One region of the Paenibacillus vulneris genome, then DNA from elsewhere that is predicted to be linked to it. Evidence: predicted binding sites of a transcription regulator. Region 1 holds the regulator's gene; the other holds the start of a gene.

Region 1 (9,756 bases):
ATAAACAGCTTCTCTACCTTTCCGATCCGGACCGGGGAATGAAGCACCTGATGCTGTGTACCTTCACCGCAATCAAACATCCAATAAACATTGCGTTCCGCAAGCAAATTCAGGATGATGGAAGTCACATTTCTTTCTTTGGAAGGCATTCCGGCCCCTGTGCCCAAAAAATAAATTTCCACGTAAGCTGCTCCGTTTCATTATGTTGGATTATAGGGAAAGAGCGGAGTCCACTTTAGCGAACCCCACTCCATTTATCATGCCTAAACTTTCTCTACATTAAAATAACGGGCCTGAGGATGTGCAAAAACAATCGCCGAAACCGAAGCTTCCGGCTCCATCATACTGCCCTCGGTTAAATGGACTCCAATGTCCTCCGGCTTCAAAAGCGCAAACAACTGCTGCTGGTCGTCCAGGTTCGGACACGCCGGATAGCCAAAGGAGAAGCGTTGTCCGCGGTACTTGGCGCCGAATCGCTCCTGCATCGTCATCTCAGCCGGATCCGGGAAGCCCCAGGTGTCTCTTATCATTTCATGTACCCGTTCCGCCAAGGCTTCCGCTATTTCCAGCGCGGTCGATTGCAGAGCGTGGGAGCGCAAATAATCCCCCTTCTCACGCCATTCAGCGGCTTTTTCGTTAATGCCGTGACCCGCTGTAACCACGAGGAAACCGATGTAATCCATTTCTCCGCTGTCCGTAGATTTCAAATAATCAGCCAGGCAGAGATACGGCTCCGTCTCCTGCCGCGGGAAGCTGAATTTCTGCAGCACCTTCGTGAAATCGTTAGGGTCGTAAACCAAAATATCGTTCCCGGACGATTGAGCAGGGAAGAATTGATACATCCCATGCGCACGGATAATATTTTCTTTCTGTGCCTCGGCTAAAATCCCATCTACCGTTTCCTTCAGCTGCATAGCTTTCGGATCTTTTTCTGCCAGCAGCTTATCAACTTTGCCTTTCAGACCCAGATGATGCCCCAACAGCATCTGCATATTGATGTAAGGCATGATATGGCTGATCGGGTAATCCCGCAAGACGCGGCGCTCCAGATCCGGCGGTACTTGAACGGGCAAGGTACGGTCTACGCTCGATGTTCTGACCCGGGTTAGTTCCGGCATGGTATCCGGCTTTTTCCCCGCTTCCTTCACATCGGATTCCATGCTTTCTCTAAGTTCTCGGACCAATTCTTCTCTCTGCTTAGGATCGCTTAGTTTATTGGCGATATCCAGTCCATCCATCGCGTCCTTCGCATACAGGACCAGGCCTTCGTATTCCGGAGCAATTCGGGTTTTGGTAAACTTCCTGGTTAACGCAGCGCCGCCGACCAGAATCGGTACGTCAATCCCTGCATTCTTCAAATCCTGCGCGGTAATGACCATTTGCTGCGCTGATTTTACCAACAGACCAGACAGACCGATCGCATCCGGCTTTTCCTTACGGTAAGCTTCGATCAGCTGCTCCGGCGGTACTTTGATTCCCAGGTTAATAATCTGGTATCCGTTATTGGACAAGATTATTTCTACAAGGTTCTTCCCGATATCATGGACATCGCCTTTTACCGTGGCCAGCAAAATTTTACCTTTCACGGCACTTTCCGTTTTCTCCATAAACGGTTCCAAGTGGGCAACCGAAGCTTTCATAACTTCTGCGCTTTGAAGCACTTCCGCAACAATCAGCTCGTTGTTATTGAACAGGCGGCCAACCTCTTCCATCCCTTTCATCAAAGGTCCGTTAATGATTTCAAGAGGTGTATATTTCGTCATAGCCTCATTCAAATCTTGAATTAAGCCTTCCTTGGTTCCTTCCACAACGTAAGAACCGAGACGCTCTTCCAACGTCAGATTCGAGATCTTTTCCTTCTTCTCGACCTTCTTCTCACGGAAATGCGCAACGAATTCAGCCAATGTTTCGTCATTCGTATCAAAAATCAACCGCTCCGCCAGTTCTCTCTCATGCTCCGGAATCGAAGCATAGCGTTCCAGGTTCTGCGTATTTACAATGGCGTAGTCCAATCCGACCTTTGTACAATGGTACAAATAGACGGAGTTCAACACCTCGCGGCCAGCTGGCGGCAGCCCAAAGGAAATATTACTCAACCCGAGAATCGTTTTGCATTCAGGATACTTTTCCTTGATCATCCGAATACCTTCGATAGTCTCCACGGCGGAGCCGATATATTGAGGATCTCCGGAACCGATAGGGAACATGTTCGGGTCAAAGATGATATCGGACGGGTTCAAGCCGTATTTTTTGGTCAGAAGCTCGTAAGCCCGATCCGCAACTTCCATCTTAGCTTGACGGGATACGGCTTGACCGCGTTCATCAATAAGAATCATAACAACCGCAGCGCCATATTTATGAATGAGCGGAACGATATTTTGGAACTTGGTTTCGCCATCCTCAAGGTTAATGGAGTTAATAATCGCTTTCCCCTGCGAATATTTCAAGCCCAATTCAATGATATGGTCATATGTCGAGTCAATCATCAAAGGAACCTTTACCTTTTTGACGACTTCCTTCAAGAAGTTTTCCATGGTATAAGCTTCGTCGATATCGGTATCCTGTACGTTAATGTCGATGACCTGCGCACCATTCTTCACCTGTGCACGCGCGATTTCCGCGCCTTCCTCGAATTTGCCTTCTTTCATGAGGCGTTTAAACATACGGGATCCGGAAATGTTCGTACGCTCTCCAACCATGTAAGGGCGGTTTGCATCCTCAAGATAAACGGTCTCAATCCCGGACACAGCGGGGAGATGCCCTTTGGCACTCTCTCTTGGTTTATATTGGGACAGAAGCTCAGCCATCGCACGGATGTGATCCGGCGTAGTACCGCAGCATCCGCCTGCAATATTAAGCCACCCCTGCTCGGCAAAGCCGGCCAGCTTCTTCGCAAGCGACTCCGGAGATTCGTGATACTTCCCGTTCTCATCCGGCAAGCCGGCATTCGGATAACAGCTGACAGCGGTCGTTGCCAAATCGGACAGAGTCCGAATATGGTCTCTCATGAATTCAGGTCCTGTAGCACAGTTAAGTCCGATAGAGACCGGCTTCAGATGCTCCAGGGAAATATAGAAGGATTCGATATTCTGACCGGCCAACGTAGTCCCCATCGGCTCGATCGTCCCGGAAATCATAATCGGCAATTCAATCCCCGTCGTCTCCATGGCTTTGCGAACGCCGATACTTCCTGCTTTTACATTCAATGTATCTTGGGATGTCTCAAGCAAAAGGGCGTCGACGCCTGATTCGATTAATGCCAAGGCTTGCTCATAGTAGCTGTCTACCAGCTCATCAAAAGTAACGCCGCCCGTTACCGACAGGGTCTTGGTCGTTGGTCCAAGCGCTCCGGCAACATAGCGCGGCCATTCCGGCGTGCTGAATTTCCGTGCTGCCTCAACCGCCAACCCAGCGGCCCGCAGGTTAAGCTCACGTGCACGGTCCTGCAAATTATATTCAGCCAGTACTACGCTGGTAGCACCGAAAGTATTGGTTTCAATAATATCCGCACCAGCGGCCAAATAAGCTTCATGAATTTTGGAAATGACGTCCGGACGGGTAACGACCAAGTACTCGTTACAGCCATCTAAATCCTCCCCGCCAAAATCAGCCTCGGTCAGATTTTCCTGTTGAATCATCGTGCCCATCGCGCCGTCCAGAATCATAATTTTCTTTTGGAGCTGCTCTTTCAAGGATGGTTTATTCATTGCTCTCTTCCTTTCACCTGCGTCCTTCCGACAACTTCTTCCTTGCATGTCTATTCTATATCCATCATGTATATCACAAAAAGGCGAATAATGTAACCCTAAGTTTAACAGAAACGTTCGTCAATGAAAAGGGATTCCGAACAGGTGTCCATCTGTATTTCTTATAATTCCTATTGGGATAATCGTGAATATCCGATCGACAGATATCAAAAATTGCACTATAATAAGTAAAGAACTAATTTATGATTTGAAAGAGGGATGAGCATGGCAGAAATTCGCATTCGCAGCACTAATGAACGCATCTCCGGCGAAGAAAATGTTAAAGCATTTTTGGATAAGCAAGAAGTATTGTATGAGCATTGGAATCCAGGCAAGCTTCCGGCCCACCTGCAGGAAAAATTTATTCTTAGCGATGAAGAAAAGGCAGAGATCTTATCTACTTTTGAGCCTGAGATCAAAGACCTTGCAAGCCGCCGCGGCTACTTGACTTGGGACATCATCGCACTCTCCGATGCGACTCCGAATCTGGACGAATTGCTGAAAAAGTTCGAGCAGGTTCACACGCACACAGAAGATGAAGTTCGCGCCATTACGGCAGGTAAAGGGATCTTCATTATCAAAGGCACTGATGATGTAGGCTACTTCGACGTTGAGCTGGAAGCCGGCGACGTTATCTCCGTTCCTGAGCACAAACCTCATTTCTTCACCTTGATGGACAATCGCCAAATCGTAGCCGTTCGTTTATTTATTGAAACTGAGGGCTGGATTGCTCATCCGTTCGACGATCCTACCTTCCAAAAGGCCTAACCAAATAACCCCACTCAGTAGGGTATTGGTTCGAAGCCGATTCAGACAATTTGCGGGGAACCCCGATATTATAAAATGGCTGTAATGATTAGAAAAGACCCTCGAACTGAGGGTCTTTGTCGTTATAACAATTAACCAATAGATTGAATAATGCCCTGAATTTCACGCAAGCTTTTGATTTCGTAAGCAGGAATGATTTCATCCGTACGGCTAATTCCATGACGGTTAATCCACATGTTTCGCATGCCTACACGTCCGGAGCCCAAAATATCTGTAGTCAATTTATCCCCAATCATAACTCCTTGATCTGCTGTAATCCCAAGAAGCTCCATTGCATGGTTAAATATAGAGACAGCAGGCTTTCCTTCACCAAAATTCCCGGAAATAATGATATGGTCAAAATATGGGGCCAGATCCGGTACTCCTGCCAGCTTTTCATTTTGCAAATCCGGCGAGCCGTTAGTGAGCAGCAGCAGCTTGTACTTCTCTTTTAACTGCTTCAGCACTTCAAAGGTTTCTTCATAGACAATCGGCCGGTTACGACGCTCAGCTGGAAACAGCTCGCCCAAGCGGTAGCCCAGCTCAGGGTCATCGATGCCCAATGCTTTAAGTCCGCGTGTCCAGGATTCCGTCCGGTAGGTCGGAGCGAGCTTCTGCAGCTTGCGGAAGTTCTCGTTCTCGCCTTCGGTAAAATTAGCCCAGAGTCCCTCAAACGGATTAATTCCGATCATTTTCGTAAATGGAAATGTTTCGTAAGATTCATATAAAGCACGCGCTTCCTTACGAACCGCTTCCTCCAAAGCCGCAGGGTCCAGAGAATAATGCTTGGCCGCTTCCTCGCAAGTCGCCTGGAAAGCTTCCTTTACGCTCCGGTCATCCCACAACAGCGTATCGTCCAAATCAAATAAAACCGCTTGAATGCTCATCCTAGTCTTCCATCCTTTTCCCCATAAAATCTGTAGTGGTTCCCGTCGAAGCCATTGATTATTCGTTCTTCAGCTCTACATGATTCCGAGCCGCAAATTGCTTAAGCTGCTCCGACAACTCTTCCATATTAAATTGGTGGAACAATTTCGTAAATACCCATTTGTTTTTGCCCGTAGTCAAAGCTATCGCTACAGCGTCTTTTTGAATAACGATTTCCTGGATCTGCGCAGGCTCTACCCGCCGATCGCCTCCAAAACGCCGCGAAACGAGGTAGTCCTTACCGACCTTGAGGAAGGGCCGGCGTACCAGGAAAATAAATAAACCTAAGACCATATAGCTCCCGCCGGTCACCCAATACAAACTATCGTTCTGGTAGTTATTGCGAAAAGCGATAAAGCAGAAAATGCCGACGCAAACCAGCAGTAAAGGCATGAACCAGCTTCTCCCGCGTAACGTAACCGCTCCGTCCGAGGAGGATTCGCTCAATAAAGGCTTGCCTTGCTTGGCCCGGGCCTTATTGACCTTCTTAGAGTTTTTAAGAACCATCCGTTCCCATTTACGAGACATATCTCAATCTCCTTATAAAAGTACTGTATGAATACGCCAAAAAGTTGGAGTACCCGGAGTATCAAGAAGGCAGATACTACCAAACCATCCAACATAGGAATCATCTATTCAGTTATCGAAACATGAGCCAGTGCGATATCCCGGTGTATAAACCGGATCTTGTATTATCGTCATACCCAAGACTTGCTTGGAAAATGCCATATTGCTCTGCTCCACTGCTCCAAACTGCATGAAATGAAGTCCCCCTAATTATTGCTTGTTGTCATCATCAACGAATTTGATGTTCTCCAGCTGGTTGCGCAAATTGCTCTTAAATGCGTTAATATAACGCTTTCTAAGTTCGTTGCGTTCTTCGAGCTCTTCGTCTGTCAGCCCCACTGATTTCGCTTTGCGTGCCAACTCATTAATCCGTTTAATGTACTGATCGTGTTCCATTTCGTTCATTGTAATCCTCCTGGTCATGTCAGGCTTGATTCAGGCGCATTCCGGCTCTTTCTCAAGCACAGCTAAAAATGCATCAAATTATACTTTGACATTACAGGATTCGATTGTCAAGTGCAGTCGAAACAGAAGTAAGAACAACAAGGCTTAAGGCAGAACCAGGACTTGACCTACTTGAAGTACATTAGACTTCAAGTCATTCACTTTCTTCACTTCGTACATATAGTCACGGACATTGCGTCCCTTTCCCGCGTACTTGCTCGCAATCCCCCATAGCGTATCTCCTTTGACGACTTCGACGGTTTGCTCCAGATGGCTTCCGGTGTCAGCCGCAAATGCGTCCGAATTCCCGCCAATAAAGGAAAGGCAAATGCTGGCTATCAGGATCACTAACGCAATGACAAACAGCCCCCTCATTCTCCTCTTGGTACCGTTGGGATTTTCCCCTCTCCGTCTGTTTCCTTGCACCGAGACAACCGAGTTTGTAAGTAATTGTTCATTCATATACATGATCACGACCCCCAAACATTTGTTCTGTTTTTATAATAACGCGAACATTTGTTTGTGTCAATGCTATTTTTCGAACTTATGTTTGTACGAACTCCGGTTCTGTGATATAATTTGGTTAATTATTACCAATACTGGAGTGATACTTGATGAGCAAACTATCCAATCGGCAGCTGGCGATATTGGAATTTATTAAGAACGAAGTGAAAGATAAAGGCTATCCTCCATCCGTACGTGAAATTGGAGAAGCCGTTGGACTAGCCTCCAGTTCGACTGTTCACGGACATTTGGAGCGTTTGGAGAAGAAGGGTCTGATCCGCAGAGACCCTACCAAGCCTCGCGCTATTGAAATTACGGATGGCTCATCGACGGAAGGAAGCCAATTCGCTCTTTCCGTTTCCAGGGTACCTTTGATCGGACGCGTAACAGCTGGTGTACCTATTACGGCTACGGAGAACATTGAAGACTACTTCCCTCTGCCTTCGCATTATGTCGGAGATCATAACGTGTTTATGCTCAGCGTAATTGGCGACAGTATGATTGATGCAGGGATTCATAACGGGGACTACGTCATTGTTCGCCAGCAGCAATCGGCTAATAATGGAGATATCGTCGTTGCCATGACGGAGGATGACGAAGCCACGGTCAAGCGCTTCTTCAAGGAGAAGGATCATATCCGCCTTCAGCCGGAGAATTCCACCATGGAGCCCCTTCGACTCAAGCATGTGACCATTCTTGGCCGTGTTGTAGGCGTATTTCGCGACATTCACTAAGATGATTCCCAAGTATAACGGAAGGAAGCCAAGATGCAGGCGGCACCTGTACCTTGGCTTCTTTTATATTCCTTCTATTTATGCAAACGGCCTGTAACGAACCCGCCGATATGCCGTATAGCCTCCTCTCCTTCCGGCAAGATGCCTGCCAATTGCTGAAAAACGCACCACATCTGATCCCAAACCTCCAACGTGACATCAACCCCGGAAGCCCTTGCTTTGTCTGCCAATCGGGTACATTCGTCGAGCAGCACCTCTTGATCCCCTACTTGAATAAGTAAGGGAGGCAGTCCTTGCAGATTCTGGTTTAATGGCGACATTAACGGCGGCTTGGGCGATAAGGAGCCCAAATAATACTCCGCACACAACCTGGAGCTTTCCAGGCTACCTAGCGGGTCCGAGCTCGCATGGCTGATATAGGATTCACTATCAAAGTATATGAAGTCCGTATGGGGCGACAGCAGGAAAGCTCCAGCCGGCAGCGGGTCCCCTGCATCACGTAAAGTCAATAAAGTCATCAATGCCAGGCAGCCGCCGACAGAGTCTCCCCCAAGCATGATTTGCTTGCTGGGTATTCCCTGCTGCATCAGCCAACGGTAGGCTGCTAAACAATCTTCATTAGCTGCAGGATAACGATGCTCAGGAGCAAGACGGTACTCAATGACAAGCACTCGGGTACGGCTCTGTTCGGAGATTCGGGCCGCCAGATCCCTATGGGTATCGCATGAGCCCGAAATAAACGCGCCTCCATGAAAGTACAAGATGGCGTCATTACCATCTTCGGCCGCCTCTCCGGCCAAAACCCATTCCCCTTGGATATGGCCGACCATAACTCGTTCCGTCTTCACACCAGATAGCTTGGGCAGCGCTTGAACTGCCTCCCTTTCCTCCGAGCGAATTTGTTCTACGGTTTTTCGGGTAAAGGTAAACGATTGCCTGAGATGCTGCTTAATGGCCGCTAGAGTTTCCTTGCTGGATGATTTCATGTCATTTCCCCCCACATTTTAGTACTGAATATTCAGTATTAATAAATTAAAAAAAATTACTGATGATCCTTATGGTAAGCTCCATGTGAAGACATGAAAATGGAAAGGAATAATTCATCAAACCGCTTCTTCTCAATATCAAAATAACGAATCCACGATTCCGAATAGCATAAATACGCGAACAGAGGGATAATCCCCGTAAAAAATTCCGCGATCCGTCTTTCGTCAGGATCATACGCTTGATCTGTCTCGGCAAGACCCATCCGGGATTGCTCAGCCTGGATCATCGTTTCCACTACTTTATAGATGACAGGCTGTTCGTTGGATTTCTTGAGCGAATCGATAAACATGATACGGATCACATCGGAATTTTGTACCGCAAACTCCCTATAAATCGTCTGCAGCCTGCTTTGCATAGTGTTTGCTTTAGAATCATGAGTATCGGTCTTCGCTATCTGAAGCAGCTCACGATATTCCCGGATGAAATCCTCGTACAACACTTCCAGTATTTGGTCTTTGCTATTAAAATGGTAGTAAATCAAGGATTTGGGAACATGCGCTTCCTCCGCTATTTGATCGATTCTGGCTCCTTCAAAGCTTTTCTCTGCAAATACCCGGGCGGCGGCTTGTAAAATCCGTTTCCTCGCATCGGGTGTGTTCGTTCGTGTCATTTGTTCACCCTCATTTAGTACTGATTGTTCAGTACTAGTATATAACTTTATTTTGCATTTGTAAATATATGGTTTGAAATCACGTTGCTGCGAATCGCCTCTGCCCGCCAGCACATCATAAAAGCCCGGAACCTGAAGGTCCCGGGCCATAGTGAATACTCAGCGAGATTTATCTTAACTTAGTATAGCGTCAAATACTGCTCCCGCTCCCAAGCATGCACTTGAGTACGATAAATATCCCATTCAATCTCTTTCAATTCTACAAAATGCGCCAATGCGTGATCGCCTAGGGCATCACAGATGACATCATCCCGAAGCAGCTCATCCAGAGCCTGCTTCAAATCAACCGGAAGGCTAGGAATGCCCTGCT
Region 2 (9,756 bases), on a different contig from region 1:
GCTCCACTTCCTCCACCTCATGTGTCGTCATCACTATCGTCTGCTCCCCCATGTCGATAGAAGCAATGACACTTCGAATAATGGATTCCCGGACCAGAGGGTCAAGCCCCGACAGCGGTTCATCCATCACTACAAGCGGAACTTGGCGCGAGAGGGCCAGCACCATTTTCAGACGGGCAAGGCTGCCCTTGGACAAATGAACCAGCTTCTTGCCGAGCTCCAATTCGAATGTCTCAATCATGGAGAATGCCCTGGCAAGCCGAAAATCCGGGAAAAGCTCGTTATAAAAGCGCAGCGACTTCTCCACGGTATGCATAGGATAGAACACATCGCGATCCGGCAGGAAGGCGACTTGCCGAGCGCTTAATCTCTTAGCCTCCGACCCGTTTAAAAGCACACGCCCTGAACTGGGCCTCTGCAATCCGGTCATCAGCCGGAGAATTGTTGATTTACCGCTGCCATTGGTCCCCATGATCCCGACAATTTGTCCTCTCGGAATCGTAAAGCTGATATCCTGGATCGCCGGCCTTCCATAAAAATGCTTCCGTACTTGCTCGAACACCACAATGGGGTCTTGCCGCAGCTCCATCCCGTTACTCCTCCTTATCCGCCTTTGTCGTTTGAACTGCCGATTCGGAAGTTTCCTCCTTATCAGAAGTCTTCAAAAAGCTCTTGACGCAGGATACGATTTCCTGCCCGGTACAGCCCAGCTCCTGCATCTCTTCCGCAAACCGGGTGATGAGCTCCTCCATCAGCTGCTCCCGAATCAAGTCGATTCTCGAGCTATCCTCCGTAACATACATTCCTTGGCCTCTCCGGCTCTCTACTATACCCATTCGCTCCAGCTCCATATTCACTCTTTGCATCGTATTCGGATTCACGCCGTACTTCACCGCGAGATCGCGAACAGAAGGCATCTTCTCCCCCGGTAATACCTCCCGGCGAACAATTTGCCTGCATATACGGTGTACCAGCTGCAAATAAATCGGCTGCGTATTGGAAAATGATTCGACCACCGCTACACCTCCACTTTACGGTCCAGCAGCCAGACGGACACGAACAAGCCGATTCCAAAATGGATCCACATCCAGATATAGCTCCCCAGGGAAGCGTCATATTCTACCGTAATTTGCCCTGTCTGAAATATGAACCGGAATACGGAGGTTTGCTCGAATAACCCCTCTATACCGATTACAGCTCCAATCAGACCGATCGCTATTGGCCATCTCCATGGACCGAACTGGCTGGTTAAGGAGGCCGCAGTCAAATAGATCAACACCAGCAGGATGGCCAGGCCAACGGAGTTGGAGAGAAATTCCAGTAGGTCAGCAAGATGCGCCCCCTGCAAGAACCCTGTTATTCGATGGAACTCTTCAGCCAGATACGGCTGACTGACGCTAATGCTTTCCCCTCCAGCCTCCAAACGATAGGTAAAGCAGAACATCCCGGCCGATACCAAGAGCCCCATGGCGAACTCCAGTACACTTGCGGCATATTTGGCGCTAAGCAGCTTCCATCCCGGAACGGGCAGCTGCAGCCACAAAGGTCTAAGCTCCCATTCCTTCTTCAAGCTCATGAGCATATATAAGGACGGGGCAAAAAAATGAAGATAGATGATCATCAGCCATAAGCTGCTCATTGCGCCCGACTGAAACCGATAAGACAAAAAAATGGACGCCCCTCCAAGGACCAGCACGATCAGCAAATAAATCCATAATGGACCGGACCATTTTGCCCCGAAGGCCAATTCCTTTTTGAACAAAACCCACCAAACCTTCAAAGAGCAGCCTCCTTTAAAAAAGGTAAAATCATCCACAAAAGTGTACTAACGAAATAGTACACTAGTATGCCATTGGTGTCAATCCTGTTTTCACCTGTTCTTCTGGCCCCTCGAAGGAAGCCTCTCACCTCTACCGTTTATGTAAACACAATAAAAATACCCTATGCCGCCATCAAAATCAGCGGAAACATAGGGTATTCAGCACAACTATTTATTCATCTTCGTCATCGTCTTCGAATCGGGCATCCCGGCTTGCGTCAGCCTTGCTTGCCAAGTAAGCCTCCGTATCCCGGTCGCGCTGGCGGGATTTCTCCTTCAGACGCTCGATAGCGGGAAGAATTAACGTATCGATTTCTTTTTGCACGGTATAGACCAGATCGTAACGGTTCTGGGTTTCAAGAAAATGACCGACTTCCATGAGAGCATTGTAACGGTCCAGCTCTTCCCGAGTCAGCAAACCGCGTACTTGTACGCTGCAATGTCTCATGAGTTAGAATCGACCTTTCTTCAATACTAATGGAATGCCGCCAATAATATACAGGTAGCGCAAATCAACGATCTTTTTCATTACTGCTGCCGTACCGCCTTTAATTTTGCGCGAGCCTACGATACCGATAGCCTCGCCGCGTCCCAGGGATGCAACCGTTCCTTTGCTTTGGTAGACAAAGTTTTTGAGCTGCTCGCCCCGGATGGAAGCCACCAGATTATGCGCGCACACGTCCGCTTGCTGCATGGAAATTTGCGCCGTAGGAGGATAAGGACGTCCTTCCGGATTCATCACAATCGAACAGTCGCCTAAAACATAGATATGGTCGTAGCCCGGAGCACGGAGATAGTCATCGACCTTAATGCGTCCCCGCATTGTCTCAAAGCCGGCTTCCTCAAGCATGTGATTGCCGCGAACGCCTCCTGTCCATACTACGGTCGCCGATTTGATCTCTTCGCCGGTAGCAAGCAGAACTCCCTCTGGCGTACATTCTTTGATGGCTGTGGCAATTTTGAAGGTTACTCCCTTGTTCTCAAGCACATTCATCGCATATTCTACCAGCTCGGGATCAAACCCCGGAAGCGCGGTAGGCGCTGCCTCAATGTTATAAATTTTGACCAGAGCCGGGTCCACGTCGAACTCCTTGCAGAGCTTCGGAAGACGGTCTGCGAGCTCGCCTACGAATTCGATGCCGGTAAACCCTGCGCCGCCGACTACAAAGGTCAAGTAGTCCGTACGGGAAGGCTCCCGCTTGAACTTCGCAAACTGGTATTCGATATGTTCACGGATAAAACGAACGCTGTTAATGCTGCGAATGCTAAGCGCATATTCTTTCAATCCCGGGATACCGAATGTCTCCGGCTCTCCGCCCAGACCGATAACCAGGTAATCATAAGACAGCGTTCCTTCTTCCAAAATAACCTTCTTATCATGCGGTCGGATTTGTACGACGGTCGATTTGACGAAATCGATTTTGAACTCATCAATCAGCTTAAGTATATTGACCCGCGCGTTTTCCGGGTTATCCGTTCCTGCCGCCGGCATATGCAGGTGGGTCGTAATGTAATGGTAGTCATGTTTGTTCACCAGCGTAACATCCGCTTCGTTGTAGTTCAATTCCTTCTGTAAACGAATAGCCGTTACAATGCCGCCGTATCCCGCTCCCAAAATGACTATTCTTGGTATTCGACTCATGGTTTAATCCCTTCCATCACGTTATTTTCTATATTGTATGATAGTACAAAAACGTTTGTGAAAAATTACACAAAGTTATTTAAAAATCGGATTCAAGCCCATCGATTTTAATGAAATCTTTAAAAATAAAAAACATTTTTGTTCTTTATTTGCAGTCAGCTTATAATCAGTTCTCATGACATAATATAATTTATATGACTAAATAGCAAGTATTATTTTGCTTCCTCCCGCCGGAATAAATCGAGACAGTGCAAGGAGTTTGCCCCTTTGACCCGCTTGTTTTACATGCTCAAACTTACGTTTTTGCCAACCCGTATTTTTCCGATATGGATGGAACGGTTGTCTTTTTCATCTATCATTCCATCCTTGGTGATCAAGTCCCGGAGGTGTTAACGAGCAATGCCAAATGAAGTTGTCGATATTCTCATCGTTGGCGGCGGTCCGGCCGGTATGTTTGCCGCATTCTACGGCGGCATGCGCCAGGCATCGGTCAAAATTATTGAAAGCATGCCTCAATTGGGCGGCCAGCTGGCCGCTCTGTACCCGGAAAAGCATATCTACGACGTGGCCGGATTTCCTAAAGTGACCGCCATGGAGCTGGTCCATAATCTGGAGCAGCAAATGAAGCATTTTCCCGTCGATATTTTATTGGAGGAAAAAGTGCTGAAGGTAGAGAAGAAGGACGAGCGCTTGTTTGAAGTAACCACCGACAAAGGCGTTCATCATTCCAAAACCGTCATTATTACCGGAGGCGTCGGCGCCTTCGAGCCAAGGCGTCTAGAGCTGCCTGAAGCCGGGAGGTATGAGAAGAAGAACCTCCACTACTTCGTCAACGACCTCAGCAGGTTCGCCGGCCGGAAGGTGCTCATCAGCGGAGGCGGCGATTCCGCCGTCGACTGGGCGCTCATGCTGGAGCCGATCGCAGAGAAAGTAACCTTGATTCACCGCCGGGACAGATTCCGCGCCCATGAGCACAGCGTGGAGAATTTGATGAACTCCAGGGTTGAGGTGCTCACGCCCAAAGAAATTTCAGCTCTTCACGGCGAAGATTCTATCACGAAGGCTACGCTTAAGGATTGCAAATCTGGGGAAACATTCGACGTGGATGTGGATGCGGTGATCGTGAGCTTCGGCTTTATTTCCTCTCTCGGACCGATTGCCGACTGGGGCTTCGACATCGATAACGGCTCTATCGTCGTTGATTCCCGAATGGAAACAAGTATTCCGGGGATTTTCGCAGCCGGCGACATTACGACCTACCCCGGGAAGCTCAAGCTCATTGCCGTAGGCTTTGGCGAAGCCCCGACGGCTATTAACAATGCGAAGGTATACATTGATCCGAAAGCCAAATTGTCCCCCGGCCACAGCAGCAGCATGAAAATGTAACCCGCGGCATCATTAAGCATGCAAGACGCTTCTTTGTTGATACTTCAACATATAGAAGCGTCTTTTTTTCTGCTGGAACCGTTTCGGCTGGCTGGAGCAGTAACTTTGTCGAGCCCAGGGATCCCCCCTTACCTTCCGTATACTAATCCACGTTCATGTAACCTCTTACATTACGGAAGCGGTTTCCTTATAATTTGGGTAGATATTATCTTCCTATACATAACCATTCCCATTTGGAGGCTCAATCCCTATGAAGACTAGACAGATACCCGGAACGGCATTGTTTCCTTCCGTCATTTGCTTGGGAACGTCCGGCTTTGGAGAATCGATTACGCTTGAGGAATCCTTTGCCCTGATGGACCGCTTCCTTTCCCATGGCGGCAGCTTTCTGGATACGGCTAAGGTATACAGCGACTGGGTTCCCGGGGAAAGAAGCCGGAGCGAGAAGGCGATAGGTCAATGGATGAAGCTGCGCGGCAGCCGCTGTCAGGTGATTCTGGCGACCAAAGGCGCTCATCCTGACCTGGACACTATGCATATCCCTCGTTTGACCGAGGAGGATATCCGTCATGATCTGGAGCAAAGCCTGCTGAATTTGCAGACCGATTATATCGATCTGTACTGGCTTCACCGGGATGATCCGAGCCGGCCGGTCGAAGAAATAATAGACATGCTGAATGAGTATGTCAGCCAAGGGAAAATCCGGTATTTCGGCTGCTCTAACTGGAGGTCGGAGCGCATTGAGGCCGCTCGTCAGTATGCCGAAGCCAAAGGCTTGCAGAGCTTCGCAGCCAGCCAAATCAAATGGAGCCTGGCGTCCTACCCGCAGGGCAACGATCCCACCATGGTCTCGATGGATGAGAAAGAGCTTGCCTATTATGAGCGCACAGGCCTGCCCGTTATTCCTTATAACGCGCAGGCGAACGGCTTTTTCAGCGGCCGCTATACGGTGGATCAGCTGCAGGAGCCAACCCCGGATAACCGAAAAGTATGGAAGCTGTGTAACGAGGACAATCTCCGTAAGCTTAAAGCGGTCGAGACCCTAGCGGAACGGCTGCACCTGTCTATGAGCCAAGTGGCTCTAGGGTATCTCCTTGCCCACCCTTTTCCCGTGTTCCCGATATCCGGCTGCAGAACCCTAGACCAGTTGAATGATACTTGCGCCGCAGGGGATGTGTTGTTGAACCAGGATGCCTTTCAAGAGTTGAAAAGAATCGGCAGATTTCGCCAATAGATGCTTTGCCGGCTTCGGAATTTATCAAAAAAAGAGCCAAGGTCAATTGACCTTGGCTTCGCTATAATAGTATTCCAAATTAAGCTGACGACGTCTGATCTCTTCTAACAACAATTCGACAAATTCCTGCTCCAACTTGAGGTTCAAAGCCTTGAAGTACGAATCGATTAAAATCTCATTGCTCATCAATCTCATTTAGATCACCTAACTTCGCTTAAAGTAAAATTATAGTAACATGTCCAGAAAAATAGAACAAGCGTTCTGTTATCCACAGCTTTTTGTGCATAACCTGTGCGTACGCTGTTAATAAGTGTAATTTTTTGTATGTTTATGGGGTGAATAATGTGGACAAGGTTATACACAGGTTATCCGCCCTCGGCCTGATAAAAAAAATTAATTAAAAAACAAAAAAAGCAGTCTTTCCTTATCAGAAAGACTGCCCTCTTCTATGCTGCATCATTCATTATGCTAGCGCATTTCCGGCATGACCCCAAGGAAGCTCTATCATTAGCTTTCTATTTTGCATACTAATAAACTCCAATTGAGGGTCAACCACAATATAAGGATCGGTCACATCCCGTACGTCATTCCAGTAGCATTGAACGCTCTTCCCAGACTCCGCTCCTCTATTCATCTTGCAGCCGCTGCAATAATCCGTAATCTGAGATTCATTCAATCTCACAATTTTATTGCGCAGGCAGCAATACACGTTTCCCGTCGTATTGGCTAGATTAATATGATTGATATGGGTCATCCGCATCTCCCTATTCCTGATGGATTTCAATAGTATTTATATCTGTTACGTTGGATTATAAAGGATCTTTTCTAAAAAGGTGCTCGAAATTTGAAGTCAAAAACTAAAAATTTTGTATTGTTTTCTGCAACGCTCCAAAGCATGACCGGAACTCCGTTCATAAGGGAAAAAGCGACTCCTTCCGCATGCCAGCAACCCGATTCGTATCGGGAAATGCCGGTGCCAGATCATCCGTAATAATCACCATATCAAGCACATCCTCCAACGGAATCCAGGAGTACTCCTCGTTATTCTCGATACGGATCGTTCTATGTACTTTGTCGAGCTCGGTTATAATGCCGCGAAACGACTGTTCTTCATACTCGCTCCATACTGTAATGATCGTTTCCCTCTCCGTAAAAATAGCAACCGCGAGCGTGCGTATGAGCGCTTCCATAGCTTGTTCGTCTTTCTCGGGCCGCGGTCTTGTATCTGTTTTCTTTATGTATGTAGTCTCAACGGGCTTGAGGGATAGATGCTTTGCTTCCATGACTTCACCTCTAAATAAGAACATTTGTTCCTATATTATAGAGAAGTTTAGCTCCAAATGCAAATCCAAACTCATTTATAGAAAAAAAAGCACCCTTAACGAACAAAACCGTTAGGAGCGCCTAGTTTCTGCTATTAAAAATTCCCACCACCAATAAAAGAAGCAGATGGTTTAAACTAATATAAGGTGATGCCAGCATTATTAGGAGGATGCATGAATAAAGCAGTATTCTTGGATCGTGACGGTGTTCTTAATAAATGTATGTCAGATAGAGTCAAAAAACCTAAGGATGGCACGGGACCAGTTTCAATACCATTCTCCTTTAGCAATTAAGAAAACTTTACCGCCTACTTTGATTTGGATGGAATCTAAAAGCTGTTTAGCTTGAACAGTTAATATGGATGGGCGCCCCATTTGAAACCCCTGCTCAACTCGATAATTAATATTATTGCTTTCAAATAAATTATGTGAAATTATGTAGCCCGCCAAATTCCCATTAGCACTACCAGTAGCAGGGTCTTCTAAAAACCCCGTATCATTCATAAATACCCTTACATTCAAATCATTTTCTTTATGAATGGCTTCATGTGCAAAAACAAGAAGATTAGCCTTTATCACGTCATTTATGAAATTTTGAAAATGAGTATGGTTAATTTTACAACGGTTTACAGCATCCAACGAACGAAGAGGAACGATTACAGCTGGTAGCCCAGTTGAAACAATTTGAATGGGGAAGCGCGAATCAATATCCTCTTTCGAAATCTGTAAAATGTCAGCGACTTTATCAACCTCGGAGATAATCCTTCCAAAAGAGGGTTGATTTTGCTTCATTATAAGTTGTTCACCTTCGAAATTTACCGGTATTTGTCCAACTTGAAGGTTTAAGATTACTTGATTACTTTCGTTATTTTCTAATTGCTTTTGAATAACAAAAGCTGTTCCTAATGTTGGATGACCAGCAAAAGGGATTTCTATATCAGGAGTAAATATCCGAACATCGTACCCTCCATTGCTGTGCCTATCGGATAAAATAAATGTTGTTTCGCTAAAATTCATCTCTCTTGCGATCTTTTGCATTTCTTCTGTTGATAAAGGTTTATCAGGAATAAAGACAGCCAATTGATTGCCTTCGTATTTTTGTTCTGCGAATACATCAACTATAAAAAAATCCATAAAGAAATCCTCCTAAAAGTAATTTGATAATTGATAATGAAAAATAGTACACCCATGTTACTAGTTTAATGGTCTCAATTAATTGTCCACTATAATTTTAGTGTACCTTCGATACAAATTACGGCATGACCTCCGATTAAAATTTTTTCGTTATCCAGAAATTGCTTTTGCATCGTCTATTCTCCTAAAAATCGATTGGTATTATCTTATCACCCATCAAAAAACCACACAATAAAATAATTGTGTGGCGAACAATTTATTGAAGTGATCTTAAAAGTTGTTGTAATATCATTAAGCCTTTCTCTAATTCTTCAACCGTTTTTGGAGCACAAATGGATAGACGAACTGCTTTTTCAGGAATGCTGTTCCCAACCGTAAATCGCTCGGCAGCATATACCTGGATACCATGTTCTAAGGCAAGAGCTTCAAAATCTGCTCCGGTCATATTGTTTGGCAGCTGTAACCAGCGAAAAATACCTGTTCCACCTCCATGACAAACATAGTCTGATAAGAATTTACTTACTAATTGGTTTCGATACATTGTGCTTTTTCGGTTGCTTTCAATTATCGCATCGAGATTATTGGAAACAATGAGTCGGGCAGCAAGTTCTGCTAACAATGGCGAAACGGAAATATTCAAGTTGTAAAGTGCGTTGGAAAGCGACTTTCTATATTGTTCAGGAGCAGAAACATAAGCAATTCTAAGTCCCGGCGCAACGGTTTTTGACAAGCTGGCTATATAAATTGTTTGTTCTGGGGCAAATGTGGCAATTGCCTGTACAGACTCCTTGCACAATAGATGATAAGTAGCATCCTCAATAATGAAAATATTATGTTCTTTTGCTACTTGTGCGATAGCCTTCCTGCGAGCAAGCGACATTCTGTCGGTAGTTGGATTATGGTAATCCGGTATAAGATATATACCTTTTAAATTCTCATTTTTACAAGCATAAGTAAGAGCTTCTTCACTCATTTCCCCGTCTTTGTTTTTGATTGGTACTAATTGAATGCCTAACATAGCGGCTGTCGTTTTTATACCAGGGTAAGTATGTGGATTCGTACCAATTTTATCACCATGTTTGCAAAGGCTGGCTAGAACTGCTGTTATAGCGTTTTGCCCACCATTAGCAAACAAGATGCTTTCGGCATCCGCATGATAACCGCCCCTACTCATAAATCTTAATGCTGCGTCCTTCTGCCACAGCACGTCATCCGATCT

What was found. The regulator LexA, encoded in region 1, represses DNA repair genes until DNA is damaged. The targets are predictions, from matches to a motif close to CGAACATATGTTCG.
Region 2: a site for LexA is predicted at 7,382-7,395, ahead of ABEA66_RS19750 (YolD-like family protein). Genes of this name have one in related genera too.

Annotation. Positions count from the first base shown of each region.
Region 1 covers NZ_BAABJG010000026.1:2,552-12,307, forward strand. The annotation lists gene rnz (ribonuclease Z) at 1-182, opposite strand, end outside; gene metH (methionine synthase) at 264-3,707, opposite strand; gene ABEA66_RS22360 (1,2-dihydroxy-3-keto-5-methylthiopentene dioxygenase) at 3,972-4,514, shown strand; gene ABEA66_RS22365 (HAD family hydrolase) at 4,646-5,440, opposite strand; gene ABEA66_RS22370 (hypothetical protein) at 5,499-6,008, opposite strand; gene ABEA66_RS22375 (DUF896 domain-containing protein) at 6,258-6,443, opposite strand; gene ABEA66_RS22380 (LysM peptidoglycan-binding domain-containing protein) at 6,597-6,959, opposite strand; gene lexA (transcriptional repressor LexA) at 7,106-7,729, shown strand; gene ABEA66_RS22390 (alpha/beta hydrolase) at 7,804-8,715, opposite strand; gene ABEA66_RS22395 (TetR/AcrR family transcriptional regulator) at 8,772-9,386, opposite strand; gene glnA (type I glutamate--ammonia ligase) at 9,566-9,756, opposite strand, start outside.
Region 2 covers NZ_BAABJG010000021.1:305,479-315,234, forward strand. The annotation lists gene ABEA66_RS19705 (ATP-binding cassette domain-containing protein) at 1-589, opposite strand, end outside; gene ABEA66_RS19710 (GntR family transcriptional regulator) at 594-1,016, opposite strand; gene ABEA66_RS19715 (hypothetical protein) at 1,019-1,780, opposite strand; gene ABEA66_RS19720 (hypothetical protein) at 1,992-2,267, opposite strand; gene ABEA66_RS19725 (NAD(P)/FAD-dependent oxidoreductase) at 2,271-3,461, opposite strand; gene ABEA66_RS19730 (NAD(P)/FAD-dependent oxidoreductase) at 3,861-4,847, shown strand; gene ABEA66_RS19735 (aldo/keto reductase) at 5,098-6,081, shown strand; gene sda (sporulation histidine kinase inhibitor Sda) at 6,124-6,276, opposite strand; gene ABEA66_RS19745 (hypothetical protein) at 6,545-6,835, opposite strand; gene ABEA66_RS19750 (YolD-like family protein) at 6,993-7,364, opposite strand; gene ABEA66_RS19755 (PhzF family phenazine biosynthesis protein) at 7,671-8,537, opposite strand; gene ABEA66_RS19760 (aminotransferase-like domain-containing protein) at 8,794-9,756, opposite strand, start outside.